DNA from 2 places in the Parapedobacter sp. 2B3 genome. Region 1 is predicted to be linked to the other one. Evidence: riboswitches for the same ligand, from Rfam matches in the RefSeq annotation. Region 1 holds a riboswitch; the other holds the start of a gene.
The links. Region 1 has a riboswitch for S-adenosylmethionine ahead of ACEVG1_RS13700 (O-acetylhomoserine aminocarboxypropyltransferase/cysteine synthase family protein). Riboswitches for the same ligand answer to the same signal wherever they lie in the genome.

Region 1 (8,470 bases):
TGACCATCAAACAGCAAGTCTTTGCCCTTTTAGCACTTATTTGCGGCATACATACCGCATGGGCACAAAATAAACCTTTGGATCACGATGCCTACGATGGCTGGGAAACCATCTCTTCATCCGCGATCACTGACGATGGGCACTTTATCTATTACATCGTAAACCCACAGGCAGGCGATGGCAGGCTGGTAATCACCAATCCGCACAACCAACAGGTAGGCCGTATCGACCGGGCTTCCAAGGCCAATTTTTCTCCCAACGGCAATTATCTCCTTGCGCACATCGAGCCATTCTACGAAGAAACACGGGCGGCCAAGATAAAAAAGAAAAAAGCGGACGAAATGCCGAAAGATTCGTTAGCCATCTTCTCCCTGGAAACGGCAGCGCTACAGAAGATACCCTTCGTAAAATCGTACAAGCTACCCGTGGAACCGGGTGATTATGTTGCTTACATCACTGAACGGCCGCTGGTACCGGAAGACACCACGAACGCCGAGAACGTCGGCAACAAAAAAACGGATCGCAAGAAACCGCAACCGACATTACATATACGACACCTTTCCAATGGTACAGATACCACCATTGACCGCGTGGAGACCTATGAATTTAGCATCGACGGGAAGGTGCTGGTATATGTTAGAAAGGCCGAAGAAAAAGATAGCATCGGCGCGGATGCCGGACTATATTATTACGATTTCGCAACGAAGCAATCCCGGCATATCAGTCGGGGGAAAGGCAGCTACAAAAATATTACCTTTGACGATGCATCCCTACAATTGGCCTTCACAGCAGACAAGTCGCCTGAAAAATCGCTCCAAAAGGCATTCGATCTCTATTATTACGCCCCCGGGCAAGACAGTGCCATCATCATCGCATCCCGCGCCGCCAATGGCATGCCCAACGGATGGTATGTAAGCGGCGAGGGGGATGTGCGGTTCAGCAAAAACGGCGAGAAGCTCTTCTTTGGCATCGCGCCTATCCCACGGGTGAAAGACACCACGCTGGTGGACTTTGAACATGCAAACGTCGACATCTGGCACTGGAAAGACGATTATTTGCAAACGCAGCAGCTGGTCAACCTGAGCCGCGAACAAAACAGGAGCTACCTGGCCGTCACCTACCCCAAACAGGGGCGCAAGGTGATAGCTTTGGCCGATGAGCAACTTCCAGACATCCGGCTGACCGACGATGCCGACAATATGTACATCCTGGCCACCACCGATGTAGGTCGGCGCATCGAGACCCAATGGCGCACCGGTGCCTTTGAAGATATATACACCGTTTCCACCGTGGATGGTGCCCGGAAAAAAATCGCGGAGCACGTCCGTGGCCGTATCCATATGTCGCCGACGGGCAACTACATCACCTGGTTCAACCGGTCAGACGGAAATTGGTACAGCCACGACATCCAAGCGGGCAATACGATACAGCTAAACACAGACTTGCCTGTCAGCTTTGCAGATGAAGACAACGATGTTCCCGACGACCCGAGCGACTACGGCGTGGCGGGCTGGAGCAAGGACGACGAGGAAATCTTCATTTACGACAAATACGATATATGGGCGTTCCGCCCGGACGGATCTAAGCGCAGGCTGGTTACCAATGGGGCTGGAAGGAGCAGCCAAACAACGTTCCGATACCATGAAATGGAAGAAAGCCGCTTGGATCGGTATCGGCAAAGACGGGGTGCAACGGCCGATGCAACCGTCATTGACACCAGGAAGCCATTGGTTTTATCGGCTTTCAACCATATCACGAAAGAAAGCGGTTGGTACCGGGCCAACGGCGACAATAACCGGGACCCGAAGGAAATGGCGGTAGGCCCCTATCGTTACAACCAGGCGAAACGTGCCCTGGATGCCGACACCTATATCTACACCAAGGAGAATTACGTTTCCTCGCCGGATGTTTACGTATCGGCAGATTTTGTGAAAGAAACCAAACTGAGCGGCATCAACCCGCAGCAACAGCAATATAACTGGGGTACGGCCGAACTGGTTAAATGGACCACCCCGATGGGCCATGAGGCCGAGGGGATCCTCTACAAGCCCCAAGACTTCAACCCTGATAAAAAATACCCCATCATTGCCTATTTCTATGAAGAACTGTCGGATGGCCTGTACAACTACATTCCCCCTACCCCAACGCCTTCACGGCTCAACATCAGTTTCTTTGTGAGCAACGGTTACCTTGTTTTTGCTCCCGATATCCACTACGAAACGGGGCACCCCGGCCGGTCGGCCGAGGAATACGTCAATTCGGGAATGGAGGAATTACAAAAATACCCTTGGGTTGATGGCGATAGGATGGGCATCCAGGGCCAAAGTTGGGGTGGTTACCAGGTAGCCCATCTGATTACACGTACCGACAGGTATGCAGCAGCATGGGCGGGGGCACCCGTGGTAAACATGACCTCCGCGTACGGTGGCATCCGATGGCAGAGCGGGATGAACCGACAATTCCAGTATGAACGGACGCAAAGCCGCATCGGGGCCACCCTATGGGAAAAACCCGAGTTATACATTGAGAACTCCCCGTTATTCCATTTGCCCAATGTAACAACCCCGGTGGTCATCATGCACAACGATGAGGATGGCGCGGTGCCGTGGTACCAAGGCATCGAAATGTTCACTGCGCTACGCCGGTTGCAAAAGCCTGTTTGGTTGTTAAATTACAACGGCGAGGCACACAACCTCGTCCATCGTCAAAACCGAAAGGATATCCAGCGTCGCGAACTCGAGTTTTTCGATCATTTTCTGAAAGGGAAACCGGCAGCTCCATGGATTGAACATGGTGTACCCGCCACGCTCAAAGGCATTGACTGGGGCTTCGGCGAATGATTAAACTACAGGGATTAACTGTATGCATTTGCCCCCTTGCCGTCTATTTTTCACAAAAGCATAGTCAAGTCGCCACAAAATCGATTATTTCGCATTTATTTTTAAATAATATTGAAATTTTTCCAACGAAATCAATGAAATGTCATTTTTTTTTTCGAATATTGAACCGAAAATTAAAAAACAACACAACATACAGGCAAAACTAATAAAAATTCAATGTCAGGATTAAGATTCAAGGCGGTAGAGACCGCGGTTTCGCGATTAAATCGAACCGATACCCACGAAACAACTAAACCCTCCCTGTTTTTCGGAAAGAATGTGTTCACAACAGCAAAGATGAAGGAATACCTTCCTAAGAATGCCTATGAAGAACTGACGGAAACCATAGACAGCGGCAGGCCCATCACCCACGATCTTGCCGAGCATATCTCCCAGGCAATGAAAAGCTGGGCTATCACCAATGGTGTAACGCATTACACCCACTGGTTCCAGCCATTGACCGGCGCCACCGCAGAGAAACACGATGCGTTCTTCGAACCCCTGCCCGATGGTTCGGCCATCGACAAGTTCACCGCCAGCGCGTTGGTACAGCAGGAACCCGACGCATCCAGCTTCCCCAACGGCGGCATACGCAACACCTTCGAGGCCCGCGGTTACACCGGATGGGACCCATCGTCGCCGGCTTTTATTTATGAGACCGGTGGCAGCAAAACGCTTTGCATCCCCACGATTTTCGTTTCCTATACCGGCGAGGCGCTCGATTACAAGGCCCCGTTGCTGAAAGCCATCAATGCCCTCGACAAAGCCGCGGTAGACGTAGCCAATTTCTTCGATAAATCGATCACCAAGATAACAGCATCATTGGGTATTGAGCAGGAATATTTTTTGGTAGACCTCGCCTTATTTAATGCACGCCCTGACTTGCAGCTCACCGGCCGCACGCTATTCGGCCACATGTCTGCCAAGGGGCAACAGCTGGAAGACCACTATTTCGGTGCCATCCCCGAGCGGGTACTGGCATTTATGGTCGACCTCGAGCAGGAAGCGCTCAAATTGGGCATCCCATTAAAAACACGCCATAACGAAGTGGCCCCTTCCCAATTTGAGTGTGCGCCCATGTTCGAAGAAATCAACTTGGCGATAGACCATAATCAATTATTGCTCAATTTGATGGAGCAAGTGGCGCTCCGGCACAAATTCAAAGTGCTGATCCACGAGAAGCCGTATGCAGACATCAATGGCTCAGGCAAGCACAACAACTGGTCGATGATTACCAATACCGGTGTGAATTTGCTGTCGCCGGGGAAAACACCGAAGACCAACCTGATGTTCCTGACGTTTTTCGTCAACGTAATCAAAGCCGTCCATGAACATGCGGACCTGATGCGGGCATCGATCGCCAGCGCAGGCAACGACCACCGCTTGGGTGCCAACGAGGCACCTCCGGCCATTATTTCCATCTTCCTCGGCAGTCAACTCAATGCGGTGCTCGATGAAGTGGAAACCGCCCGGGTAGCCAAGAAGGTGAAAAATGAGGCATTGCTATGGCACGGCATCCCCAAAATCCCGCAATTGCAACTCGATAACACCGATCGCAACCGGACATCCCCCTTTGCCTTCACCGGCAATAAATTCGAGTTCCGGGCGGTAGGTTCGGCCTCCAACAGCGCCAGTCCGATGACCGTACTCAGCGCCATCGTAGCCAACCAACTCATCGAGTTTAAAACGGAGGTCGACAAACAGATCAAGAAAGGCACGAAAAAAGATCTTGCTCTGCTCAACGTTGTACGCAAATACATCAAAGAATCGAAAGCGATCCGGTTTGAGGGCAACGGCTACAGCAAAGAATGGGAAGAGGAAGCCCACAAACGTGGACTGTCGAACATCAAGACCACACCGAAAGCACTGGACGTGTATGTGAGTGAACGGTCGTTGGATATGTTCGAGAACCTAGCCATATTCACCAAGCGGGAGAGCGAAGCCCGCCATGAAATCCTACTGGAAAACTACTTCAAGAAAATCCAGATCGAGGCCCGCGTTATCGGAGAGATCGTAACCAGCCTGGTGGCTCCCGCAGCATTCAACTACCAGAACGTTCTCATTGAGAATATAAAGGGACTGAAGGATTTGGGACTGAAAGCGGAAGCATACGGATCGCAAGCCAATTTGGTAGAACGTATTTCCAACCACATCAATACCATCTTGGTCGATGCCGAAGCGATGCGCCAGGAACGCAAGAAAGCAAACGTCCTTGAAGATGCACGCGAAAAAGCGATCGCTTACGACACGAAGGTGAAACCGTATTTCGACAAAATCCGATACCATCTGAATAAGTTGGAGCAGATTGTGGACGACCGGCAGTGGCCGTTGCCGAAACTGCGCGAACTCCTGTTCGTACGGTAAGGTAATACGAATCCATATCGCACAAATAACACGAGGCCTCCTTATACGGGAGGCCTCGTGTTATTTGTTAAGGCACCTGCTCAAAAAAATCAAAAAAGGGTTGCACAACCCAACCATACCGCGTATATTTGCAACCGTTGCGTGGATACACGCACAAATCAATTCCTCTTCAAAAGTAGGTCTTGGTTTATAAAGAAGTGGCGAGAGACTGGCTCAATGACCCACTGGCAACCATCCGCAAACGGTGGAAAAGGTGCCAATTCCTGTCCCTGCAAAGATTGGCTGGGAGCATATAAATGATAAGACAAATGAACACGTACCCAACAAGTAGTATCCTTAGCCCAACTTCCGGAAAACCCGGAGGAAGCCGCATTCAGCCTATTGCCGCTATGCCATCCCGAATGTGCAGCGGGATGATGCGGTGCCGTACCTGCTGTTGACCCCACGCACACACACCGTCCACCATACATGCCGCTGCCCAACGAGGCGGGTATGTACCGGACAGCGCTTATCCATTGAGCACACAAGTTAATCCAACATAAGTAAGTTTATTAAAAAAGTTGAATCATGGCTAATGAAAATCTGAAATTTGAAACGCTGCAAGTACACGCCGGACAAGAGGCCGACCCCACCACGGGTTCACGTGCCGTACCGATTTACCAAACCACTTCTTTCGTATTCAACAGCGCGGAACATGGGGCAAACCTCTTTGCGTTGAAGGAGTTTGGAAATATCTATACCCGGATCATGAATCCGACCACCGATGTGTTTGAAAAACGGATGGCAGCGCTCGAGGGCGGTGTAGCGGGTCTCGCAGTCGCTTCGGGCCAATCGGCACAGTTTATCGCTCTGACCAATATTCTGGAAAGCGGTGACAATTTCGTTACGGGGTCCAGTCTGTATGGCGGCACGTATAACCAATTCAAGGTATCGTTCAAGCGATTGGGCATCGAGGCCCGGTTTGCGAAAAACGAAAAGCCGGAAAACATCGAGGCTGCAATCGATGATAAAACCAAGGCCATTTATGTGGAAACCATAGGCAACCCCAGTTTCAGCATCCCCGATTTCGACCGCATCGCCGCAATAGCCAAAAAATATGACCTCCCCCTCATTGTCGACAATACGTTCGGGTGCGGTGGTTATCTATTCAAACCATTGGAGCACGGCGCGCATGTGGTGGTAGCTGCGGCGACAAAGTGGATCGGTGGGCATGGCAATAGCATCGCCGGCATCATTGTAGACGGCGGCAATTACAATTGGGGAAATGGTAAATTCAAGCAGTTCAGTGAACCCTCCGAAGGTTACCACGGGCTCGTATTCAGCGATGTTTTCGGTGTGGACGGCCCTTTTGGCAACATCCAGTTCGCTATCCGCGCACGGGTAGAAGGACTGCGTGATTTCGGACCGGCGTTGTCGCCTTTCAACTCGTTCCTATTACTGCAGGGGCTGGAAACGCTTTCGCTGCGTGTACAACGACACGTAGACAACACATTGGAAGTGGCCAAGTGGTTGGAGCAGCATCCGCAGGTAGAAAAAGTGAAGTACCCCGGATTGAAAAGCGACCCGAACCACGCCAATGCACAGAAATACCTCAAGAATGGCTTCGGCGCGGTACTTTCGTTCACCATCAAGGGCGGCGCTGAAAAAGCAAATGCATTCATAGATAACTTGAAACTCATCAGCCATTTGGCTAACGTGGGCGACACCAAGACGCTTGTCATCCACCCGGCCGCCACTACGCACCAGCAATTGTCGGCACAGGAACAAGCAGAAGCGGGCGTGTATCCGGGCGAACTGCGGTTGGCCGTGGGTATCGAACACATCGACGATATCAAGGGCGATCTGCAACAGGCGTTTGACCAAGTGAAATAGCTTCCCATCACCGAGCAATCCAACCAACCATGGGCATATCGACATTCAACTATCCGAAAACATTCAAACTCGAAAACGGGAAGCGAATCAGGAACCTCAGCATTGGGTACCATACCTATGGCCAACTCAATGAACGGAAGGACAATGTGATATGGGTTTGCCATGCGCTTACGGCAAATGCCGATGTGTTTGGATGGTGGCCTGGATTGTTCGGTGAAAAGGACTTTTTTAACCCGGCGGAGCATTTCATCGTCTGCGCCAATATCATCGGGTCGCCGTACGGCAGCACCAACCCACTGAGTACCAACCCGGTCACTGGCTATCCTTACTACCTATCGTTCCCGCAGTTTTCGATCCGGGACATGGCTGCCGCCCATGCGTTGCTGGCCGACCATCTCGGCATCGGAAAAATAGCTGTGGTCATCGGCGGGTCGTTGGGCGGCCAGCAAGCATTGGAATGGGCTATCGCCGACCCCGATCGGATTCGTAACCTGGTATTGGTAGCGACAAACGCAGCACACTCTCCCTGGGGCATTGCCTTTAACGAAAGCCAGCGACTGGCCATCAGCACCGACCGGACGTTTTATGCAAACATACCCAATGGCGGCGCCAAGGGATTGAAAGCGGCCCGTAGCATCGCGCTCCTCTCTTACCGCGGCTACGATACCTATGGTGCCACGCAATTGGAAACATCCGACGACAAGCAGGATGATTTCAGGGCCTCTTCGTACCAGAATTACCAGGGTGAGAAATTGGTTAAACGTTTCAATGCCTACAGCTATTGGCTCCTCAGCAAAGCGATGGACGGACATAACGTGGGCCGCGGACGCCAAAGCGTACCCGATGCCCTTCGCCTGGTACAGGCGAAAACGCTCGTTATTGGCATTGACACAGACCTATTGTTTCCGGTGGAAGAGCAGAAGTTCCTGGCTAAGCATATTGCCGGCGCGAAATACGCGGAAATCAATTCCTTCTACGGGCACGATGGATTTCTCATCGAGACAAAGCGCATTGCCGAAGTACTTGCCGACTTCTTAAACATGGGTGGAGACCAACCTATCACGACCAGTTACCGCCGTGTGGGTTAAACTATTTTTATCTTTTATATCAAAACAACAACATTGACTGCAAACATGGACAACAAACTAACCCTGGGTATTTTCGGATTCGGTGTGGTGGGACAAGGGCTATACGACATCATCAGTACCAAACACCTCAACCTCGCCATCAAAAAATTTGTTATCAAACACCCCGAAAAGGAACGCACCCTTCCGGCCGAATTATTTACGACCGATGCAGCCTTGGTATTGGACGATCCAGCAATCAACACGGTCGTGGAGTTGATTGACGACGCC
Region 2 (8,470 bases), on a different contig from region 1:
CTCCATTTATAACGATTGGCCTAATGAATTTAGTTAGTTAACGTTTTTTTCTAAATAAGCGATTGCTTGTCCTACCGTGCTGATGGTCTCAGCCTGGTCATCGGGGATTGCAACGTTGAATTCCTTTTCGAATTCCATGATCAACTCCACGGTGTCGAGTGAGTCGGCGCCCAAATCGTTGGTGAATGAAGCTTCCGGGGTCACTTCGTTTTCGTCTACACCTAGCTTTTCAACGATGATTGCTTTAACTCTTGATGCGATATCAGACATGATTCTATAGTTTAATTGTTTAATAAATCTGTGCAAAGAAAAATAAATTTCGGCAAATAGTAAAACATATTTGATTTTTGGAGCATTATTCAGGTTTTCCCCACAAGCCGAATTAGTGTTTTTATATCAACGATTTAGCAAAAGAATTAGTTAGCTTCTTTTAACCCGGTAATATATGGGTCAACTGTTATGCGTTTCTCTTCATCCCTTTTATGGTAAATGCACATTCCGTCCTTTTGTTTTGTAATTTTCCGCTCCGCCCGGTTTTCCTTCCATTTCAGCGAAAAACCGAACTCACCAGCCCACCGAAGCCAAACCGATAAATCCGCTGCTTTTATCCACAATACAGCAAATTTATCTAAGTTTGCGTTGAATATAGGAAAATACTTTGAATAAGGTCACATTAAAATACGAATTGGATCTCGACTTCGTGTTGATTGCCATTACGTCATCGCTTAGGGACTATCGGCTGTGTTACTTTATCAACAAGGTTACGGGATTAAAACTGCATAAGATAGCCGACTATGAAATTGGGATGCCGCCTCCCGTGGGGCAAGCCTCTTTTAGTCGGTATGCCGATTTTGACGAAACCGGAGAAACAGAGTATTACTTATTGGCAAACCGCGGGATGGATAGCGGCGTCTTGGTACCCGAAATGCGCCACTCCGATTATTTCCTACTCATCAGAAACTTTATAGACGAAGAAGACCTTAACGTACTGCTGGATCACATCGTCGCATTAACAGATGTAGTGGCCGCCAGCGAAATCTCACCGCAAAAATTGAAATCCAAAGAAAATCTGATATTTTAGTGCCATATTTACGCTATAAAACATATTTACGCTATAAAAAAGGTACCGTAAGAGGCGGCGGAGAGACCAAGAATTTCTTTTAATGCAATTCGGTTACATTACATATAAATAAAAGAATTTACCTAAGTTTGCCGAAGTATATCAAAGTGTATCAATCACACCATAGATTAGAAAACGAACAAATCAGACGGCTGCCCGCGCAGGGCACACGTATAGAAACACATTAACTGACAGTAATAAATGGAAAAGGTTCAAAAGAGAACTAAAATAGTTGCCACACTGGGGCCAGCATCGGCAAAGAAAGAAATACTAACTAGCCTAATTGCCAAGGGTGTAGATGTATGCCGTCTCAACTTTTCGCACGGCAGCCAAGAAGATCACCTAGCGGTTATCAACACCATACGGGAAATCAACAGCGAATACAACACGAATATCGGTATTCTGGCCGACCTCCAAGGCCCTAAAATCCGGATCGGCAAAATGAAAGAAGGCGGGGCGGTACTCCTCAATGGAAGCCAAGTCGAAATTACCACCCACAAGCTCGTGGGAGACGAGAACCAAATTTATATCACCTACCCCGAGTTTCCCAAAGATGTGAATGAAAATGAAATCATCTTGCTCGACGATGGGAAAATACAGCTACGGGTGCTGCGCAGCAACCTGGAAGACACGGTGTGGTGCGAGGTCGTACATGGTGGCGTACTTACGTCGCGCAAAGGAGTAAACCTGCCAAACACGAAGGTATCCATCCCAAGCCTTACCGAAGAGGACCTCGACAACCTCCATTTCGTATTACAATACGATGTGGAGTGGATCGGCATGTCGTTCGTGCGTAACGCGGAAGACATTGTGCGGTTGAAAGACGTTATCCGTGAAGCAGGAAAATCATCACGTGTCATTGCGAAAATAGAAAAGCCGGAAGCGATTGACAATATCGACGCCATCATCGAGGTGACCGACGGTATCATGGTAGCCCGGGGAGACCTTGGCGTGGAGATGCCCATGGAAGATGTTCCGGTACTGCAGAAAATGATTGTCAAGAAATGCCGTAACGCCTCGAAGCCGGTCATCATCGCCACGCAGATGCTGGAAAGCATGATCACGACGCCGCGCCCTACGCGAGCGGAAGTAAACGACGTAGCCAATTCGGTGCTCGATGGTGCCGACGCGGTCATGCTGAGCGGCGAAACGTCTGTGGGCGAATTTCCCGAAATCGTGATTGAGACCATGAGCAAGATCATCGTCCATGTGGAGCGGACATCTTACCCGTATTACAGTTCTACAAAGACAGATCAAGACGTCGAGTCGGTGATTCCCGATGCCATCTGTGGCTCATCAGTGTACCTGGCCGAAAAAACCAGTGCTTCGGCCATCGTGGCCATGACCTACTCAGGTTATACCGCTTTTGAGATTTCGAGCTATCGCCCCAATGCAGACATCTATATTTTTACCGGCAACCGGGCGCTGCTCAATACGCTGACGCTTCTATGGGGCGTAAAAACGTTCTACTACGACAAGTTTGAAAGCACCGATGGCAGCATCCATGATGTAAACTCGTTGCTAAAGTCAAAAAAACTCGTGCAGCCGGGGCAAATCGTCATCAACACCGCGTCTACCCCCTTGCATAAGAAAGGGAAGACAAATACAATCAAGGTAACCGAAATGGAGTAGCGGATGGGTATCCACGAGGTCGCGGATGGGGTAACCGCCAAGGCGCTTGCCTGGTGGTACCGCCTTACGGATGGCAACAAAGCAGCCATCCTACAGGTCAAGGCTGCGCAGTTGACCTACCTCAACACCCGCGACCTGCTCAATCTGTATGAGGTGGCCCGGAAGGTGGAAGAGGCGCAGGTAACCGGCCTATTTATCGAAGCAGGCTGCGCCCTTGGTGGATCGGCCATCGCTTTGGGCAAAGCAAAGGCCCCTCAACGCGAGTTCCGCCTATACGATGCTTTCGGGATGATCCCGCCACCGTCAGACAAGGATGATGCCGATGTCCATGCCCGGTATGAAGAAATCAAAAGCGGCAAATCAAAGGGAATCGGCCGCAACACGTATTATGGATATACCGAAAACCTACAGGAAGTGGTGGCAACCAATCTAACAAAACACGGCTTGCCTCCCAAAAAAAACAACATCAAGCTCATCAAAGGCTATTTCGAAGATACCCTATACATTACCCAGCCGGTGGCGTTGGCTCACATCGATTGCGATTGGTACGCCTCGGTAATGAGCTGCCTGCTCCAGATCGAACCCCACCTTTCTCCGGGTGGTAAACTTATATTCGACGATTATTACGATTGGTCGGGCTGCCGCAATGCGGTAGACGAGTATTTCAATGATAAAAAAGGGTACACCTTTAACAAGGTGGGCCGGAAGCTCCACGTAACCAAAACAGCGGGCTAGGGTCTCCCTGCCTTTGGAGATTGCTCTTTTTGTTTGTCCAGCAGTTTATTCAACTGGTTCATAAGGGCACTATCCACCACATGCTCACCTGTTATGCGGTCTGTTTGGACAATAAAACTGCCGGGACCCACTTGGTAAGCATTCGGTATGGGCACGCAATTGTCCCCCCGGTAAGCATTCGGCATGGCTACGGCGTAATCCCTGCGGTACCCGTTGGGCATCGGATAGGTGTCAAATACCCGATCGCCGCGTTTTGGTTTGGAGTCCGACAGAACAGAATCGATAACGGTCCGCCTTTCAGGCTTCATCATACGCAAGGCTCCGGTACCCCCGTCATGCTGGGCAAACCCCACTACGGGCAAACAAAAAAAAGCAACTAAAAAATTATAGCACCTATTCATAACCCAAGCAGATTGGTACACCCAAAAGTAGCGAAAATAACAGAACGCCAACTGACACACGGTGTTAAAATTTGTTAAAAGCTACTGTTTGCCTTACAGCTTATGTATTTTTGTAGGGAATGAAGCACAAAAAGAGTATTGGATTAATCATCGGTCTGATGACAGTCGCCCTTTTGGGGGTGGTGTCTATGCAGTACTTTTTTATCCGCCAGTCGTATGCATTGAAGGCCCAGCTTTTTGACGAGTCTGTGAAAGCGGCGCTCAATGCGGTTGCCTCCAAAGCCGAAAAGCGGGAAGTGATGCAGCTTGCTGCCGCCCAACGTAAGAACAAAGAAAAGCTGGAGCGCGAACAACGCAAACTCGAAGAACAGCTCCGCTTAAAAACGGAGATCGAAAGATTGCACCAAAAGCAGGCAGAACTACATCTGGCATTTCTTCAGCAGGAAGAGGAACTTAACAAACAATTCCCGATCGTTATCCCTATTGAAAATAACGATTTCTATGAAACGTATATCAATAATCCGCAATATCAACACCTCGTGTCGGTCAGCTATCAATCAAACATTGTGATTGACAATGGCTTCCAACGGAATGATAATTCCATAGGGCTTTCCGCTGCCCGTCAAGTGCCGACGGTCAAAGCCAAGGATGACAGCGTGCGGTACTTTATCCCGATAGGGCCCGACGCGTTCAACACAACGAGCATAAAATATGCGATAAAAGCGTTCGCCCCCCGACAGGACCTCAAGATGAGTCGCGAGATTGCCCGCAAGGAGCAGGAGCTACAGCTGTTGCAAGCGAGCACGTTGATGGATACCATTGCTATCTTAAGTGGCAAAAACCCGATGATAGTAAAGGGTTTTGAGGCGGAAATGGAGTTATATAAGCGCCCGTTGAGCGAGCGGATCAACGTGGCTTATATCAAATCGGAGCTGGAGAAAGAGCTTAAGAACAGGGCGATCCATTCGCCGTTCGACCTCGTCATCAAGGATAGGAGCACCACGCTATATGCGTCGTTCGCCAACTTCTCAGAAACAGAAGAACCCAACCCACAAAGCCTATACACCACCGAATTGTTCCGGGCAGATAACGAGCGTTCGTCTGGCCGCTTGGCCATATATTTTCCCAACAAGGACCATGTATTGATGGGAAACATGACGGTGATGCTGTTTTCTTCGGCGACCCTGTTGCTGGTATTGATCGGATCCTTTACGTATACCATCTTTACCATGCTCCGGCAGAAGAAAATATCGGAGATGAAAACAGATTTCATCAACAACATGACGCACGAGTTTAAAACGCCGGTAGCCACCATCATGATCGCCAGCGAATCGCTCAAGGATGCCGACATCGCTGCCGACCAGCAACGTGCCTCCCGCTTGGCCAACATTATCTACGATGAAAACGTCCGGTTGGGCAATCACATTGAACGCGTGCTCAATATCGCTCGCCTCGAGAAAGATAACCTGAAGCTGGAACATCGCCCTGTAGACATGAACGATCTTGCCCAAGCGGTGGTGGATAGCATGGAGCTGCAACTGCTTAAACACGAAGCCAAGGTTAGCATGCACCTCGATGCCACCGATGCTGTCGTATCGGGCGATGAGTTGCACCTTTCTAACGTATTGTTCAATTTGTTGGACAACGCCATAAAATACAGCGCTGAAAACCCCGACATCACCATCAGAACAAAAAACAGCAGTAAGCAAATCCACATCACCGTGGCCGATAAGGGCATTGGGATGAACCGGGACCAGCTCTCGAAGATTTTCGATCAATTTTACCGCATCCCAACCGGAAACCGCCATGACGTGAAAGGCTTTGGCCTTGGACTCAGCTACGTGAACGATATCGTTAAACGGTTGGGTGGCAAAGTACATGTACGTAGCGAAAAAGACAAAGGAACTTCATTTGAAATCACGTTACCGCTCGAACGATAGGGAGACCAACCACTATGCAAAAGATTCTATTGGCAGAAGACGACCCGAACCTGGGCGATATTCTGAAAGACTATTTAGAGCTGAAAGGCAAATTTGACGTTGTCCTATGCAAGGACGGTGACGAAGCACTGCGCCAGTTCAATAAAGAGCCATTTGACCTCTGTATACTCGATGTGATGATGCCCCGCAAGGATGGTTTCACGTTGGGCAAGGAAATCCGCAAGACCAACGCGGACATCCCCATCATCTTTGCCACCGCCAAAGGAATGATGGAAGATAAAACCGAAGCGTTCGGACTGGGCGGCGACGACTACATCACCAAGCCTTTCCGTGTGGAGGAGCTGTTACTACGTATCCATGCGTTGCTTAAACGGGCATCGCGAGAAAAACAGGAAGAGGCGTACGCCGACCAATTCGAGATCGGCAAATACCACTTTGACTATGTGGCCCAGCAGATCAGCTACAACGGGCAACAGCAAAAACTATCAACCAAAGAAGCGGAGCTGCTCCGCCTGCTTTGTATCAAGAAAAACGATGTGCTCACACGCGAGGAAGCCCTACTGAAAATCTGGCACGACGACAACTACTTCAATGGCCGCAGCATGGACGTGTTCCTCAGCAAGCTACGCAAATACCTGCGCGATGACCCAAAGGTCGAGATCGTGAATGTGCATGGCAAGGGATATAAGTTGTTGGTGAGTTGATTTTCCCCCTATAAGTTCCCCGGCGCAAGAATGCATAGATCCGTTTAAATCTGCTCAATCCGTGTCATCCCCGTTCCACAATTAATATTTTTGCGTATTTCAATCTTAATCCCGATATTAGCGGCCGCTTATGGAGAAAGGCAGAGGGAATGGACCCTGTGAAGCCTTAGCAACCTGTCGGCAGACAAGGTGCTAAATTCTACTCCCGCCTCGGTGGGGGAAAAATAAGCAGACACAACTCACCCTTGTGCCCTCTCCCGAAAGCATCCAGTAAGAAAAGACTCCTCTTGTCCGCAAATGGAAGGATGTCGCTGTATTGTACATTAATTTATTCAAACAATATCATGTTAAAAACCAACAACTTGGGTTACCCGCGTATCGGTGCCCTTCGGGAGCTGAAAAAGGCCAACGAAGCCTACTGGGCAAAGAAAATCAGCCAACAGGAACTGCTGGGGGCCGCGCGCGCCATTCGCGAAGAAAATTGGAAAACCCAACGGGAGGCAGGCATCGCCCTTATCCCTTCCAACGATTTTTCGTTCTATGACCAGGTGCTCGACCTTACACTTACCGTCGGCGCCATCCCAACCCGCTACAAGGGTTTCGCAGTGGAAGGTGCTTCTTCTTATAACCTCGATTTATATTTCGCCATGGCCCGTGGCTTCCAGCAAGACGGACTCGATGTAACCGCCATGGAAATGACCAAGTGGTTCGATACCAACTACCACTACATCGTGCCCGAGTTCGTGAAAGACCAGCAGTTCCGCCTCACTTCCGAGAAGGTGGTCAACGAATTCAACGAAGCCAAGCAATTGGGTATCGACACCAAGCCCGTATTAATCGGTCCCATCACCTACCTGCTGCTGGGCAAGGAGAAAGAAGCCGGTTTCGACCGGATCGACCTCATCGACCGCCTGTTGCCCGTTTATGAAGAAATCCTGGGCAAACTGGCGCAAGCCGGAGCTGAGTGGATACAGCTTGACGAACCTTTCCTCGCATTGGACATCGACGATAAAACCCGCGCGCTTTACCAAACTGTTTACAACCGCCTCGCCGCTGCTGCAAAAGGCACCAAACTCGTGGTTGCCACTTACTTCGAGTCGCTGCGTGAAAATGCACAGACCGCATTGAATTTACCCGTACAGGCCCTGCACATCGACCTCGTACGCGGCGAAAACCAGCTTGACGAATTATTGAGCAGCGTTCCTTCCGGCCTTACCCTGTCGCTCGGCGTAGTGGATGGCCGCAACATCTGGAAAAATGACTACGAAACTTCCCTCAAAAAGATTGGACGGGCCGTTGACGCGCTGGGTGCCGACCGCGTATGGGTTGCCCCGTCCAGCTCGTTGCTGCACGTTCCGTTCGATCTTGATTTGGAAGACAATGAACAATCGCTTCCTGCGGAAGTAAAAAACTGGCTCGCCTTTGCCAAACAAAAACTTACGGAAGTAACCGATTTGGCTGCGTTAGCCACTGGCGATGCTAATAGTGCCATTACGGCACGCTTTGAGGCTAACCAAGCCGCACAGCAAAGCCGCCGTACCTCTTCACTCATCCACCGCGACGACGTGAAGACCCGCGTGAAGAACATTACGGATGACGACGCTACACGTACCAGCCCGTTTGCCGACCGTAAAGCCACGCAACAGGCAAAGTTCAACTTACCCGCCTTTGCCACCACGACCATCGGCTCGTTCCCGCAAACCCGGGACGTGCGCAAATGGCGCGCTGACCTCAAAAAAGGTGCGATTACACAAGAAGAGTACGACAAGCTCATCGCTGAAGAAACCGAGCGGACCATCCGCCTACAAGAAGACCTGGACATCGATGTGCTGGTACACGGCGAGTTTGAGCGCAACGACATGGTAGAGTACTTCGGCGAGCAGCTGTCAGGCTATGCCTTCACCAAAAACGGCTGGGTACAATCCTACGGTTCACGCT

Region 2: another riboswitch for S-adenosylmethionine. It lies ahead of metE (5-methyltetrahydropteroyltriglutamate--homocysteine S-methyltransferase); the one in region 1 lies ahead of ACEVG1_RS13700 (O-acetylhomoserine aminocarboxypropyltransferase/cysteine synthase family protein).

The regions. Positions count from the first base shown of each region.
Region 1 covers NZ_JBHEUZ010000011.1:136,132-144,601, forward strand. Annotated here, with positions in the region: gene ACEVG1_RS13685 (prolyl oligopeptidase family serine peptidase) at 1-2,840, shown strand, start outside; gene ACEVG1_RS13690 (glutamine synthetase III) at 3,057-5,243, shown strand; SAM riboswitch class I at 5,428-5,542, shown strand; gene ACEVG1_RS13695 (hypothetical protein) at 5,631-5,759, opposite strand; gene ACEVG1_RS13700 (O-acetylhomoserine aminocarboxypropyltransferase/cysteine synthase family protein) at 5,811-7,115, shown strand; gene metX (homoserine O-acetyltransferase) at 7,145-8,203, shown strand; gene ACEVG1_RS13710 (homoserine dehydrogenase) at 8,249-8,470, shown strand, end outside.
Region 2 covers NZ_JBHEUZ010000020.1:34,076-42,545, reverse strand. Annotated here, with positions in the region: gene fabF (beta-ketoacyl-ACP synthase II) at 1-6, opposite strand, end outside; gene ACEVG1_RS18230 (acyl carrier protein) at 34-270, opposite strand; gene ACEVG1_RS18225 (IPExxxVDY family protein) at 659-1,081, shown strand; gene pyk (pyruvate kinase) at 1,322-2,752, shown strand; gene ACEVG1_RS18215 (TylF/MycF/NovP-related O-methyltransferase) at 2,756-3,487, shown strand; gene ACEVG1_RS18210 (hypothetical protein) at 3,484-3,888, opposite strand; gene ACEVG1_RS18205 (ATP-binding protein) at 4,047-5,828, shown strand; gene ACEVG1_RS18200 (response regulator transcription factor) at 5,843-6,532, shown strand; SAM riboswitch class I at 6,658-6,763, shown strand; gene metE (5-methyltetrahydropteroyltriglutamate--homocysteine S-methyltransferase) at 6,877-8,470, shown strand, end outside.